Regions from separate parts of the Aminobacter sp. SR38 genome, predicted to be linked through region 2. Evidence: predicted binding sites of a transcription regulator. Region 2 holds the regulator's gene; the other holds the start of a gene.

Region 1 (7,583 bases), 1.4 Mb from region 2:
GACCAGTCGTGGATGGACACGAACGGGCTTTCGCCTGTCCATCACGAGAACTTCGACTGGTCGAAGATGACGCAAGCCAACATGACGAGCGCCGACATCGCCCAGATCGGCGAGAGGTTCGCCGAATATTCGGGCGGCATGTGGCGCAAGAAGGGGGCCGGCTGGGGAGCAGAGGCAGGCGAACCGCTCACCCGCTTCAGCCTGTATCAAGACATCATCGCGCAAACGGACCGGGAGGCTCTACCAAACACCGTCAGGCGGGTTTGCAAGCGCTACAGCAGCGGCAGGTGTCGCGAGTATACCAACGAACCAGAATACGAATACACGGTTACCCAATATACGAGCTGGCAAGGCTGCGTCGAAGCACGGCCGGCGCCCTACAACACCAATGACACGGCAGCAACATCGACACATCCCGAAACGCTGTTCGTCCCGATGTTTGCGCCCGATGAGCCGAGGCATCTGTGGACCGACCTGAATGATGACGGCATTCCCGATCTGAACACCGACAACTGGAGCTACGACAACGACTGGTGGGCGGACTGGGAAAACACCACCACCAAGCCGAGACAGGCGGACATGCGCAAATATTTCCGCGTCAAGCCTTATGACGCGGCAGCCGCCCCTGACGGCAATGGTCCGAACTATTCCTGCACCACCAATCCGATCACCCCGCTGACCGACATCAGCGTGACCGGCGGAAAAGACGATATCAAGAAGGCCATCGACGACATGGAGCCGTCGGGCAACACCAACGTGCCGGAAGGCACCGCCTGGGGCTGGCGGGTCGTCTCGAGCCCTGCGCCGTTCACCGGCGGCAGGTCTGAATCGGAAAAGGGCAACGACAAGGTCATCATCGTCTTGACCGACGGCGCCAACACCTACAGCTCGTTCGGCGATTCGAGCTATGCCAACAACCGCTCGACCTATGCCGCCTATGGTTATGCCGGCAAGGGCTACAATGGCACCAGCACCTCGCGCATCTTCATGGGCACCAGTTCGTCGGTGAGCAAGTCGACCTACACCAGCGACAACTTCCAGGCGGCGATGGACGAGACGATGCAGACGGTCTGCTCCAACGCCAAGGGTCCCAATGCCCGCAAGATCGACGGCCAGGGCAATGACGCCGTCGTCGTCATGACCGTGTCGCTCGACCTCAGCGAAAGCAAGACCGCCGAGAAGAAGGCCATCGACGCGATGAAGTCCTGCGCCTCCTATTCGCGCACGACCATCGGCAAGAAGCTCTACTGGAACGCCACCGGCGCCAATCTGATGCAGGTGTTCAAGGAGATCGCCGACGAACTGTCGAACCTGCGCATCGTCGGCTAGCCGCCGATACGGACATGAAAAAGGCGCCGTCCTCGCGGGCGGCGCCTTTTCTTGTCGGTCCATATGCGCTGCCGGGGCAGCTCAGTCCATATGCGCTGCCGGCGCAGCGCCGGCCGCTGCCTGCACCTTCGGCTTGCGCAGCAGAAGCGCCAGCGGAATGGCGCAGAGCGAGACGATCATCATCAGCTTGAAGTCGTCGATGTAGGAGATCATCAGCGCCTGGATGTTGACCAGGCCGTCGACCTGCGACAGCGCCGTCGGGTTGCCTGATACCGCCCCCGGCGACAGTGCCATCAGGTTCGGGTTGAACGGCGTGATGTTGGCCGACAACTCGGCGTGGTTGATCTGGACATTGCGCGTCAGAAGCACCGAGACGATCGAAATGCCGATCGACGAGCCGATGTTGCGGACCAGACTGAACAGGCTCGCGGCATCGGTACGGTATTGCGGCGATAGCGTCGCGAAGGCCACCGTCGACAGCGGCACGAAGACGAGGCCGAGGCCCAGGCCCTGCACGACGCCGGTCGAAACGATCAGGAACGCATCCATCTGCGGCGTGAAGCCGGTCATGTAATAGAGCGACAATGCGGTCAGAAGCAGGCCTGCGACGACCAGGTAGCGGTTGTCGACCATGCGCACCAGGCGTCCGACCAAAAGCATCGAGATCATCGTGCCGACGCCGCGCGGCGCCATGACCAGGCCGGTGGTGATGGTCGGGTAGCCATAGATGCGGGCCAGCATCGGCGGCAGCAATGCCAGGCTCGCCAGCAGGATCACGCCGATGACGAAGATGAACACCAGGCCGGTGACGAAGTTGCGGTCGGTGAATATCCTGGGGTCGAGGAAGGTGTTCTTCGACATCGCCATATGAACGGCAAAGACCCAGAAACCTGTGATCGCCAGGCCGAGCTCGATCCATATCTCGACGGCCGAGAACCAGTCGACCTCGCCGCCGCGGTCGAGCATCAGCTGCAGCGCGCCGACGCCGAGCGACAGCATGGCAAAGCCGAAGAAGTCGAAGCCGCGCAGGCGCTTGCCGATGGCCGGCAGATAGGCGGCCGAGCCGAGGAAGGCGACGATGCCGACAGGCAGGTTGATGAAGAACACCCAGCGCCAGTTGAAGCTCTCGGTCAGCCAGCCGCCGAGCGTCGGGCCGATGATCGGGCCGACCATGATGCCGGCGCCCCACAGCGCCATGGCCTGGCCGTGGCGCTCCTTGGGATTGATGTCGAGCAGGAAGGTCTGGCTCAACGGCACGATGGCCGCGCCGAACACGCCCTGGAGGACGCGAAACAGCACCATCGTCTCCAGGCTCCAGGCGACGCCGCAGAGCATCGACATGATGGTGAAGCCGACGACCGAGACGAGGAACAGCTCCTTGCGGCCGAAACGGTCCGACATCCAGCCGGTCAGCGGCGTCATGATGGCGGCGGCGACGATGTAGGAGGTCAGCACCCAGTTGATGGTGTCCTGGGACGCGCCGAGATCGCCGACCATCGAGGGCAGCGCGACATTGGCAATGGTGGTGTCGAGCACCTGCATCACCGTCGCCAGCATGATGGCAACGGTGATCAGGCCGCGATGCGGCACGTCGGTGAGGGATTTTGCTGCTGACTGGCTCATTCGACCAACCCTTGGGACCTGATGGTCGTCAAGCGGCGACCAGAAGCCGGAGTTCCGGCCGCATCAACGCGACCGGATCCACTTCGAAAATTCACTTAGACATTGAGGTGACGGCGCCTATTCCGCCGCCACCGCGTGACCGAAGATGCTGCCGAAGCCGCGCGACACGCCGGTGTCGATCGACACGGTGGCGCTCATCCCGGTGCGCATGGCGAGACCGGCGTCAGTGGCGTCGACCTTGATCCTGACCGGAATGCGCTGCGTGACCTTGACCCAGTTGCCGGTGGCGTTCTGGGCCGGCAGCAGCGAGAACTCGGCGCCGGTGCCGGCGCCGATCGCCTCGACGGTGCCGCGGAAGGTGCGATCCGGATAGGTGTCGAGCACGATCTCGGCTTCCTGGCCCGCCTTCATGTGGGTCAGCTGCGTTTCCTTGAAATTCGCCTCGATCCAGGTGTCGCCCGTCTCGACGAGGCTGAACAAGGCGGTGCCGGTGCCGACGAACTGGCCGACCTTGAAGGACGCGGCCTGCGAGACCACGCCGTCGGCGGGGGCGCGGACCGTCGTCTGGGCCAGGTTGAAGGCGGCCTTGTCGCGTGCGGCAAGCGCCGACAGAACCGTCGGGTGCTTGTCGGTCTCGATGTCGGGATTGCCGCCAAGCGCCGCCTTGGCGCTGGCGATGCCCTGCACCGCCGCACTGTGCTGCTCCTCAGCCTTGTCGAGGTCCATGCGGGCCTCGTCGAGCGACGACTTGGTGTTGACGCCCTTGGTGACCAGGCCGTTGCTGCGGTCGAACTGCGCCCGGGCATAGTCGAGGCCGCTGGCCGCGACCCGTTCCTGGGCCACCGCCTGGCTGTAGGCGGCGCGCAACTGCTCGACATTGAGCCGGGCTGCGGCAAGGGATGCGTCCGACTGCGCCAGCGCGATCTTGTAGGGCTCGGGATCGACTTCGAACAGGACGTCGCCTGCCTTGACCGTGGTGTTGTCCGACACGTCGACCTTGACGATGCGGCCGGCCGCTTCCGAGGCGATGTTGACCTTGGCCTGGCGCAGATTGGCGTTTTCGGTTTCCTGGTAGCGGCCGCCGGTGACCCAGAAATAGCCGCCGCCGACCACCAGGGCGAGCGGCAAGGCCGCCATCAGCATGACGCGACCGCGCTTCTTCGGCGCAGGCTGAGGTGCCGCGATCACGGGCTGGAGCTGGGTTGCGGCCGCACCATCCAGTTCGACCTTTGTGCTGTTCTCGTTCACTTTCGCCACCGCGTTCATGTCTTCGTCTCTCTCAAACAATTCGCATCCGTGGGCTCGCCAGCGGAAAGGTTGTCGATAATGGTGCGCAGGCCATGGACCGTGGCGAGGCGCTGTTCATCGGAAAGTCCTGCCAGCGCCTTCTCGTACACTTCACCGGCCACCGCCTTGACCTTGGAAAAGGCTTCCAGCGCCTTGTCGGTCGGAAAGATCATCCGCACCCGTCTGTCGCTGGCGCCCTGGCGGCGCTCGATCCAGCCGCCCTCCTCCATCCGGTCCAGCAGTCGCGAGACGCTGATCGGCTCGATTTCGAGGAGCTCGGCAAGCCGCGCCTGGGCCACGCCCTCTTCCTTGACCAGCCGGACCAGCAGGCGCCATTGCGCCGCCGACAGCCCGAATTCGCTGCCGCGCTGCTCGAAACTGCGCCGCACCAGCCTTGCCGCGTCGTGGATCAGGAAGCCCAGCCTGTCGATGCCTTCGTTTTTCATGAGCGGCATATATTATAAGCATGCTCACCATTCAAGCGGCGTTTTTGCATTGCACACCTGCATTCACGTCCCGGCATTCACATCATCGTGTGCCGGCGCGGCGATTAGGCGACTGTTAATCATGCCCGCTCATCGTCTAGGAGATTGCGACGGAAAACAGGATCGATCGCATGCCGGACCCCTCGCCCAACCGGCGTCATATCCTCAAGCTCGTTGTGGGCCTTGGCGCGCTGGCGCCGCTGCCGCTCTGGGCCAACCCGATGCCGAGCGTCGAAGACGTCGCCTTCGACCCCGATATCCCGGTGCTCGGCAATCCCGACGGCGACGTCACGGTGGTCGAGTTCACCGACTATCAGTGTCCCTATTGCAAGCTGAGCTTCCTGCAATTGTCCGAGGTGATGAAGGAAGACACGGGCATTCGCCTGGTGCTGCGCGACTGGCCGATCTTCGGCGAGGTCTCGCGCAATGCCGCCCTGCTCACCCTGGCCGCAAACAGCCAGGGCCGTTATGCCGATGCCGTGCAGACATTGATGACCGCCCGCGAACGACTGACATTCCGCAGCACCGCCAATCTGCTTGGCGAGGCCGGCGTCGATGTCGAGCGCGCCCGCGGCGATCTCCAGGCCAGGCAGGACGTGCTTGTCGGCGTGCTTCAGCGCAATGCGGCACAGGCCAGCGCCTTCCAGCTCCAGGGCACGCCCGGCTTCCTGATCGGCAAGGCGCTCTACAAGCGCGGCATGACCTCAGACGACTTCCGCAAGGCCGTTGCCCAGGCACGCGCCTGACACCCCCAAAAACTCGCTGTCGCGAAGCTGTCATTCCCTTGACAGCCGAGGGGTGGCGGACTATCTCAGCGGCACGTTAGCACTCGCCTGGAGTGAGTGCTAACCAAGTCCGGTTCAGCCGGACCGAGGGTTCTCAACAGTTCACCGAGGAAGTTCAAATGGCAAAGTCGAAGTTCCGCCCGCTTCATGACCGCGTGGTCGTTCGCCGGGTCGAATCCGAATCCAAGACCGCCGGCGGGATCATCATCCCTGATACGGCCAAGGAAAAGCCGCAGGAAGGCGAAATCGTCGCCGTCGGCTCCGGCGCGCGCGATGAAGCCGGCAAGCTCGTCCCGCTGGACGTCAAGGCTGGTGACCGCGTGCTGTTCGGCAAGTGGTCGGGCACCGAAGTGAAGCTCAATGGCGAAGACCTTCTGATCATGAAGGAATCCGACATCATGGGCATCATCGGCTAATCGCCACCCATCCGCACCATCCAATCTGAAATTCGGGCCGTAAAGGCCCATCGAGGAGCTTAAAATGGCTGCTAAAGACGTAAAGTTCTCCCGTGACGCCCGCGAGCGCATGCTGCGCGGTGTCAACATCCTCGCCGACGCAGTGAAGGTGACGCTCGGTCCGAAGGGCCGCAACGTCGTCATCGACAAGTCGTTCGGCGCCCCGCGCATCACCAAGGACGGCGTCACCGTCGCCAAGGAAATCGAGCTTGAAGACAAGTTCGAGAACATGGGCGCCCAGATGGTCCGCGAAGTTGCTTCGAAGACCAACGACATCGCCGGCGACGGCACCACGACCGCGACCGTTCTGGCCCAGGCCATCGTTCAGGAAGGCCACAAGGCCGTTGCCGCCGGCATGAACCCGATGGACCTGAAGCGCGGCATCGACCTCGCCGTTGCTGAAGTCGTCACCCACCTCGTCAAGTCTTCGAAGAAGATCAAGACTTCGGAAGAAGTCGCCCAGGTCGGCACCATCTCGGCAAACGGCGAGAAGGAAATCGGCTCGATGATCGCCGAGGCGATGCAGAAGGTCGGCAACGAAGGCGTCATCACGGTTGAAGAAGCCAAGACCGCCGAGACCGAGCTGGAAGTCGTCGAAGGCATGCAGTTCGACCGCGGCTACCTCAGCCCCTACTTCGTCACCAACCCGGACAAGATGGTTGCTGACCTCGAAGACGCTTACATCCTCCTCCACGAGAAGAAGCTGTCGAACCTCCAGGCCATGCTGCCGGTCCTCGAGGCCGTCGTGCAGACCTCGAAGCCGCTGCTCATCATCTCGGAAGACGTCGAAGGCGAGGCTCTGGCCACGCTCGTCGTCAACAAGCTGCGTGGCGGCCTGAAGATCGCTGCCGTCAAGGCTCCGGGCTTCGGCGATCGCCGCAAGGCCATGCTGGAAGACATCGCCATCCTGACCGGTGGCCAGGTCATCTCGGAAGACCTCGGCATCAAGCTCGAGAACGTCGGCCTCAACATGCTCGGCCGCGCCAAGAAGGTGTCGATCTCCAAGGAGAACACCACCATCGTCGACGGCGCCGGCAAGAAGGCCGAGATCCAGGGCCGCGTCGCCCAGATCAAGCAGCAGATCGAAGAGACCACGTCGGACTACGACAAGGAGAAGCTGCAGGAACGTCTCGCCAAGCTGGCAGGCGGCGTTGCCGTCATCCGCGTCGGCGGTGCGACCGAGATCGAGGTCAAGGAGCGCAAGGACCGCGTCGACGACGCGCTGAACGCAACCCGCGCCGCTGTCGAAGAAGGCATCGTTCCTGGCGGTGGCGTTGCCCTGCTGCGTTCGTCGCTCGCCATCAAGGCTGTCGGCGAGAACTCGGACCAGGCTGCCGGCATCAACATCGTCCGTCGCGCTCTGCAGGCTCCGGCCCGCCAGATCGCCTCGAACGCAGGTGCGGAAGCTTCGATCGTTGCCGGCAAGATCCTCGAGAACAAGACGGCTACCTTCGGCTACAACGCCCAGACCGGCGAATATGGCGACATGATCGCTTTCGGCATCGTCGACCCGGTCAAGGTCGTTCGTACGGCCCTGCAGGACGCAGCTTCGGTTGCCGGCCTGCTGGTCACCACCGAAGCCATGATCGCTGAAGCCCCGAAGAAGGACTCGGCCGGCG
Region 2 (7,583 bases):
GGGATTGTAGCGGCGATGGACGACGACCTCGAGCTGCCCCTTGGCGGTCTCGGCGGAAGACGCTTCCATGCCCTGGGCCCTGAGCAGCGCCTGGTTGGCCACCGTGCCCAGCGTAGACACAGCACCGCTGGAGGCCGAGGGATCGGTGGCGTCGGCCTCGATCAGAATCTGCGGCGCGTCGCCGGCCGCCACCCGGCGGCCGAAATCGGCTGGGATGGTGACGACGAAGGCAACCTCGCCGCTGGCCATAAGCTCCTCGGCCTCGGCGGCGGTATGGGCGATGTGGTCGAAGCGGTAGTAGTTGGTGTTCTGCAGCGCCGAGACCATGGCCCGCGTGTACTGGTCGTTGCTGGTGGCGAGCAGTGCTGCGGGCAGGCTTTTGGGGTCGCTGTTGATGGCGAAGCCGAACAACACTAGCTGCATCAGCGGCACGCCGAGCATCATGGCAAAGGTGATGCGGTCACGCCGCATCTGGATGAATTCCTTGGTCAGCAGCGCACCGAGCCGCGCAAGGGAAAAGAAGCCGTTGGCGGTCATGACATGTTGTCCCTGGAAGCGGCCATGAACTGGATGAAGACGTCTTCGAGGCTGGTTTCGCCCGGCGCGACGGTCACGCCTTCACGGCTGCCGATGTCGGCAAGGGCTGCCTCAAGCTTCTGCCTGTCTGAGCCGACGACATGAAGCGTCGCGCCGAAGGGGGCGACCTGCTCGACGCCGGGCCGGCCTTCAAGCGCGGAGGCGATCTGGTCGAGCCGCGGGCCCGAGACGACGAAAGTTGTCAGCCCGGCATTGCGCACGACTTCCTCGACGGTGCCCGACGCCAGCATCTTGCCATAGGAGATGTAGCTGATGCGGTGGCAGCGCTCGGCCTCGTCCATGTAGTGGGTGGAGACGAGCACGGTGAGCCCGCCGCGCGCCAGGCGGTGGATCTCGTCCCAGAATTCGCGCCGCGCCTTGGGGTCGACGCCGGCGGTGGGTTCGTCGAGCAGAAGCAGCTTCGGCTTGTGCATGATACAGGCGGCGAGTGCCAGGCGCTGCTTCCAGCCGCCCGACAGCGTGCCGGCAAGCTGGTTACGGCGCGTGGTCAGACCGAGCTCTTCGAGGGTTCGGGCGACATGCTCCTCGACAGGTCTGAGCTTGTAGAGCCGGGCAACGAATTCGAGGTTCTCGCCGATCGTCAGGTCCTCGTAGAACGAGAACTTCTGCGTCATGTAGCCGACTTCGCGCTTGATCTTGAGGCTGTCGCTGCGCAAGTCGTAGCCCAGCACCTGGCCCTCGCCCTCGTCGGGCGTCAGCAGGCCGCACATGATGCGAATGGTGGTTGTCTTGCCCGAGCCGTTGGGCCCGAGGAAGCCGACGATCTCGCCTTCGGCGACGGTCATGGTGACATGGTCGACGACGGTCTTGTCGCCGAAGCGCTTGACGAGGTTGGTGACTTCGATGGCGTTCATGGGTGCCGTAGCCAAGGCAGTAAGTGAATAGGGCAACAGGGCTGCAACGCGCCTGGCCTGCCCTACTGCCTTACTCCCCTGCTCCCTTCTCCAGTGCCACATCGACGATCTGGCCCGGCTGCAGCGCCGAATTGGCGTCTTCAGGGCGCGCCTCGACGAGGTAGACGAGCTTCTGCCGGTTCTCGAGCGAGTAGATGACCGGCGGGGTGAATTCGGGATCGGGCGAGACGTAGCTGACCTTGGCGGTGAGCCCGTCGGCGCAGCCGTCGCAGCGTACGGCAAGGCGGGTGCCGACATGAACGGAGGAAAACACGCTCTCCGGGATGAACAAGGTCAGCTTGACCGCGCCGTCGGGCAGCACCGACAGCACCGGCGAGGACGGGCCGGCGGTGTCGCCGGCATTGCGGATGACGTCGTCGATGCGGCCGGCGGCGGGTGCGGTCAGCGTGCGCTTGGACAGCCGCCACTCTGCCTGGCCTAGCGCTGAGCGGGCCTGCTCGACCTGCTTTTCGGCGGCCTTGATCACCTCGCTGCGGGCCGGCAGGCGGCCGACGGCGAGATTGGCTGTGGCCTGTCCAAAGGCCGCCTGGGCGACCTCGAGCTTGGTCGTCGCGTCGTCGAGCTGGGCCTGGGTGGCAATCGAACGTCGGGCGAGATCCTGGGTACGGGTCAGGCTGCGCTGGGCATCATCGGCCTGGGCCTGGCTGGAGCGCACGGCTGCCTCGAGGGCGGCGATCTCGTCGGGACGCTTGCCGATCTTGAGGTCGGCGAGCTGCGCCTCTGCCTGGGCAAGGGCTGCCTCGGCCTGGGTCACCGCGATCCTGGCGTCGCCGCTTTCCAGCGTGACGACGGGCTTGCCTGCCTCGACGCGGTCGCCGCGGCGAACGGAGACGGTTTCAACCTGCGCCACCTCGATGGGAGCGAGCTGGACATAGTCGCCCTCGACATAACCGACGGCCAGAGGTGCCGGGCCGGCACAGGCCGAAAACAGCTGTGCGGCGAAGGGTATAGAACACAGAACACTCATGGCTTTCCTGCCTTTCGCACAGCGATGATGGCTGCGACGTTTTCCCTGGCGATGCCGATGACCTTGCCGACTTCGGCGGGGCCGATGTCGACCCAGCCCATCCGGCGCAGGACCGCGGCGCGGGCGATGCGGAAGTAGACGACCTGGCCGATCATCATGAAGACACTGATCCTGACGCGCTCACTCTCGGCCTCCTCGCCGGTGGCGGCGGCCCAGAGGTGACACAGCCTGCGGTGCACCGGCTCAAACACGCCGGTGTAGATACGGTCGAGCGCATCGGTCGGCGTCGACAGCTCGCGCAGCACGAACTGGACGATCTCGCCAGCCTCGGGGCGGGCGACCATGAAACCGACCATGCGCTCCACCGCCGCCTCGATCTGGGACTCGGCCTCTTCGGCGGAGACTACTTGCGGCTGGGCCAGCCCGGTATTGCCGAGCGCCTGGCTGGCGATCGCCTGGATGGTCGCCACGACATGGTCGGCTGCGGCCAGCCTCAGCCCTTCCTTGCCGCCGAAATGATAGGCGATCGAGCCAATATTGGCATTGGCTGCGGTGGCTATCTCGCGCGTCGAGGTGCCGTCGAAGCCCTGGCGGCCAAACAGTTTCAGGGCAGCCATCACCAGGGCCAGGCGGGTGGCGTCGGCTGCGGAGGGATATTGCGGGGTTTGTGTCTTGCTCATTTCGGCGATTTAATCAATCGATTGATTAAAGTCAAATGAAATGTTGCGCCGGCTGCCGGGCCGCGCTTTATTGGCGCCCATGGCCAAGGAAGTCGAACGCAAGTTCCTCGTGAACGGACAGGAGTGGCGAAGCCTTGTCGAAGGCAGGATCCGCATCCGCCAGTTCTATCTCGCCTCGAATACGGGCCGCTCCGTGCGGCTGCGCATCTCCGATGGCGAAGTGGCGACGCTGACGCTGAAATTCGGCTCCAGGGGTCGCGTGCGCGACGAATTCGAGTATCAGGTGCCCCTCGCCGAGGCCGAGGAGATGATGGATTTTGCCATCGGCCGTGTCATCGAGAAGACACGTCACCATGTTAGCCATCGTGGCCGCCTCTATGAGATCGACGTTTTCGGAGGCGAACTGAGGGGGCTGATCATCGCGGAACTCGAGACGCCGGAGGATGTTCCGGCATCCGAACTACCGGCTTGGCTCGGCCGCGAGGTGACCGGCGATCCGCGCTACTACAATGCGTCGCTCGCCCACAGCGACGACGTCCCGGAGGCCGTTGCATGAGCTTTCGCATCGATCCGCGCCTGGCGCTTACCGGCGAGGTCCGCCGTATCGCCGGCGAAGAGATCGAGAAGATCGCCGCCCATCTGGTCACCGCCCGCGACAATCCCGACAAGGCGCTGCACAAGGCGCGCAGGCGGCTCAAGGCGCTGCGCGCGCTGCTGCACCTGGTGTGGCCGGGCGACGAGGCCTTCTGCCGCGCGGAGAACGACCGCTACCGCGCCATCTCGGCCTCGATCGCGGCACCACGGCAGGCGACCGCGCTGATCGAAACCATCGACCGGCTGGCTGAGGATTTCGCCGAGTACGCTGCAGACGCCGGGCTGATTGCAATCCGCGCCATGCTGGTGCGCCATCGCGCGCAGGGAGCCCATGGCGATGCAGGCCTGGACGCCGTACTCGACACGGCAATCGGCGAATGCCAGACAGGTTTCGAAGCGCTGCAGTCCCTCGCTCTGCCCGACCTGCCGGAGAATGCCGCCGACGTCCTGGCCGACGGCGCCTTGGCGACGCTGAGGCGGGCGCGCAAGGCGCTGCAGCAATCCCGCGAGCGCGGCAAAGCGGATGATTTTCATGAGCTGCGCAAGGCGGTGAAGCGGCATGCCGCACACCTGTCCCTGCTGCGCAAGCTGTGGCCCTCGCCGGTCAAGCCGCGCCGCGAGCGCGTCGAAGCGCTCGGCGAAAGCCTGGGCGAGTTGCACGACGTGTTCGTTATGCGCCAGCTGATCGAGGCCGGCGAAAAGCCATTCGACGGCCTGGAACCGAAACAGCTGGTCAGGCTGCTCAAGCGCTCGGAGAAAGCGCTGCGCAAGCTGTGCCTCGCTGACGCCGCCGAACTGTTCGAGGACAAGCCACGGCGTGCGGTGCGCAGGCTGGCCAAGAAGGTCCGCGACGACCTCGGCGGAACCGTGGCGGAAACTGAAGCCGACTAGCTGTTTGCCCCGCTGGCATCGCCGGCCCGGCTCATGTTACGTCCTGTGCGTCATGACGCAAAAGACCGACACCCTGCTCGACCGTCTCGGCCGCTGGCTCGCCTCCCGGCTGCAGGTCGAATCCTCCGGCTACGAGCCTTACACACCTTCCGACCCGGACACGCTGCGGCGAACGCTGGAGCCCGGCGACATCCTTCTGATCGAAGGCAACCAGCGCATTTCGGCCGTCATCAAGTATCTGACGCAGTCGACCTGGTCGCATTCTGCACTCTATATCGGCGACGCGCTGCCAGAGCCGACGGACGGATCGGAGCGGCCGCGGCTGATCGAGGTCAATCTCGGAGAAGGCTGCGTTGCCGTGCCGCTGTCGAAATACCGCACCTACAACACCCGCATCTGCCGGGCCAACGGCCTGTCACCGGAGGATCGCGACCATGTCGTCAGGTTCATGGTGCAAAGGCTCGGGCTGAAATACGACCTCAAGAACATCACCGACATGCTGCGCTACTTCATTCCGCGGCCGCCGGTGCCCGTGCGCTGGCGCCGCCGCATGCTGGCCTTCGGTTCCGGCGACCCGACACGCGCCATCTGCTCGACGATGATCGCGCAGGCCTATGGTGAGATCCGCTATCCAATCCTGCCCGAGATCACCCGCGCCCCCGGCCGCGCTTCGGCGCAGTCGACCTACATGCGCCAGGAGATCATGCACATCCGCCACCACTCGCTCTACACGCCGCGCGACTTCGACCTGTCGCCCTATTTCCGCATCGTCAAACCAACGCTGGAATATGGCTTCGACTACCGGCAGGTGACATGGGGCGAGCAGGACAAGGCCAGCAAAGGGGCGTGATCGCCCGACTGCTCATTCTTCCTGTTCGGAAAAATCGTCATCGAGGCGCTTTTCAAGGTCGACGAGGTCCTTGGGCAGCGGCAGGCCCTGGGCGCGCAACTCGGAGAGCTTCTCGCGCAGCTGTTCCTGCAACTCGTGTGAATCCTCGGGCTGGTTGACCATTTCCTGGAGCAGCACGGCTATCTGGGCCTTGATCTGTTCGAGTGCCATGGTCCGGTTCTCCGCAGTTTCAGCTCACCTCAGCATGCGCGAAATCAGCTGCGCCGTATAGTCGACCATCGGCACGATGCGGGCATAATTGAGCCGGGTCGGTCCGATGACGCCGAGCGCGCCGACCACGCGAGCGTCCTTGTCACGATAGGGCGCGACGACCAGCGACGAGCCGGACAGCGAAAACAGCCGGTTTTCCGAGCCGATGAAGATGCGCACGCCCGAGCCTTCCTCGGCGAGGTCGAGCAACTGGATCAGCCCGTCCTGGGTTTCCATGTCCTCGAACAGGTGCTTGAGCAGTTCGATGTCGGCCTGGGCGGTGACGTTTTCGAGCAGATTGGCGCGGCCGCGCACGATCAGGCGCGCCGGCAGGCCGCTCTCGGCGCCGGCCCAGACGGCGAGACCCTTTTCGACGAGGTCCTGCGACAGCGTGTCGAGGGCTGCCTTGGTCTCGTCCTTGATACGGGCGATCTCCAGCCGGGCCTCGGCAAGGGTACGGCCTCGAATATGGGCATTCAGGAAGTTCGACGCTTCGTGCAGTTGCGAGACGGTGACGCCGAGCGGCAGCTCGACGACACGGTTCTCGACATCGCCATTCTGCGACACCAGCACGGCGAGCGCCTTGGTCGGTTCGAGCTGGATGAACTCGATGTGCTTGAGCGCGACCTCGTTCTTGGCGGCGAGGACGAGGCCTGCGCCGCGCGACATGCCCGACAGCATCTGGCTCGCCTCGGTCAGCATATGCTCCAGCGTGGCGCCCTCGCCCGAAGCCTTGACCTGCGCCTCGATCGTCCGGCGTTCGTCGTCAGGCAGATCGCCAAGCTCCATGAAGGCGTCGACGAAGAACCTGAGCCCCTTTTGCGTCGGCAGGCGGCCGGCGGAGATGTGCGGCGCGTAGACGAGGCCGAGCTGCTCGAGATCGCTCATCACGTTGCGGACGGTCGCCGGCGACAGCGACGACGGCAGCATGCGCGACAGGTTACGCGAGCCCACGGGCTCGCCATCCCTGAGATAGGAATCGACGATGCGCCGGAAGATGTCACGCGACCGCATATCGAGCGATTGCAGCGTGGGATCGGGTACCGCTTTGGTCATCTGCTTCATGGTCTCCGTCCAAAATGATATAGACCGCATGGCCGCGAACACAACAGCTCCAGCCACGGAACCGGTTTTCCTTTGCGCTGGTCCGGCCATGGGGCTACAAGCCGGCAACAATTTCCGATTTCGCCATAGAAAGTAGCCGTATGCGCCCCTCCAAACGCCAGTTCGACGAAATGCGCGCCATCTCCTTCGAGCGCAACATCTCCAAGCACGCCGAAGGCTCGTGCCTGGTCAAGTTCGGCGACACCCATGTGCTGTGCACGGCGAGCCTTGAAGAGAAGGTGCCGGGCTGGATGCGCAACACCGGCAAGGGCTGGGTGACGGCCGAGTACGGCATGCTGCCGCGCTCGACCGGCGAACGCATGCGCCGCGAAGCCTCTTCCGGCAAGCAGGGCGGCCGCACGCTGGAAATCCAGCGCCTGATCGGCCGCTCGCTGCGGGCCGTGGTAGACATGCAGGCGCTCGGCGAGCGCCAGATCACCGTCGACTGCGACGTCATCCAGGCCGATGGCGGCACCCGCACGGCCTCGATCACCGGCGCGTGGATCGCGCTGTACGATTGCCTGCGCTGGATGGAAGCGCGCCAGATGGTCAGCATCGACAAGGTGCTGAAGGACCATGTCGCGGCGATCTCCTGCGGTATCCATGATGGGCAGCCGGTCATCGACCTCGACTATCTCGAGGATTCCTCGGCCGGCACCGACGCCAATTTCGTCATGACCGGCAAGGGCGGCATCGTCGAGATCCAGGGCACCGCCGAAGGTACGCCGTTCTCGGAG

What was found. The regulator HrcA, encoded in region 2, represses chaperone genes, less so after heat shock. The targets are predictions, from matches to a motif close to GTTAGCACTCNCNNNNNGNGAGTGCTAAC.
Region 1: the regulator HrcA is predicted to act here: its motif matches at 5,546-5,574, upstream of groES (co-chaperone GroES).

What each region holds. Positions count from the first base shown of each region.
Region 1 covers NZ_CP062112.1:912,221-919,803, forward strand. The annotation lists gene IG197_RS04470 (pilus assembly protein) at 1-1,329, shown strand, start outside; gene IG197_RS04475 (DHA2 family efflux MFS transporter permease subunit) at 1,411-2,952, opposite strand; gene IG197_RS04480 (HlyD family secretion protein) at 3,070-4,218, opposite strand; gene IG197_RS04485 (MarR family winged helix-turn-helix transcriptional regulator) at 4,215-4,685, opposite strand; gene IG197_RS04490 (DsbA family protein) at 4,856-5,470, shown strand; gene groES (co-chaperone GroES) at 5,629-5,925, shown strand; gene groL (chaperonin GroEL) at 5,990-7,583, shown strand, end outside.
Region 2 covers NZ_CP062112.1:2,277,838-2,285,420, forward strand. The annotation lists gene IG197_RS11155 (ABC transporter permease) at 1-537, opposite strand, end outside; gene IG197_RS11160 (ABC transporter ATP-binding protein) at 534-1,451, opposite strand; gene IG197_RS11165 (HlyD family secretion protein) at 1,522-2,478, opposite strand; gene IG197_RS11170 (DUF1956 domain-containing protein) at 2,475-3,158, opposite strand; gene IG197_RS11175 (CYTH domain-containing protein) at 3,238-3,714, shown strand; gene IG197_RS11180 (CHAD domain-containing protein) at 3,711-4,643, shown strand; gene IG197_RS11185 (YiiX/YebB-like N1pC/P60 family cysteine hydrolase) at 4,696-5,493, shown strand; gene IG197_RS11190 (hypothetical protein) at 5,506-5,703, opposite strand; gene hrcA (heat-inducible transcriptional repressor HrcA) at 5,728-6,798, opposite strand; gene rph (ribonuclease PH) at 6,948-7,583, shown strand, end outside.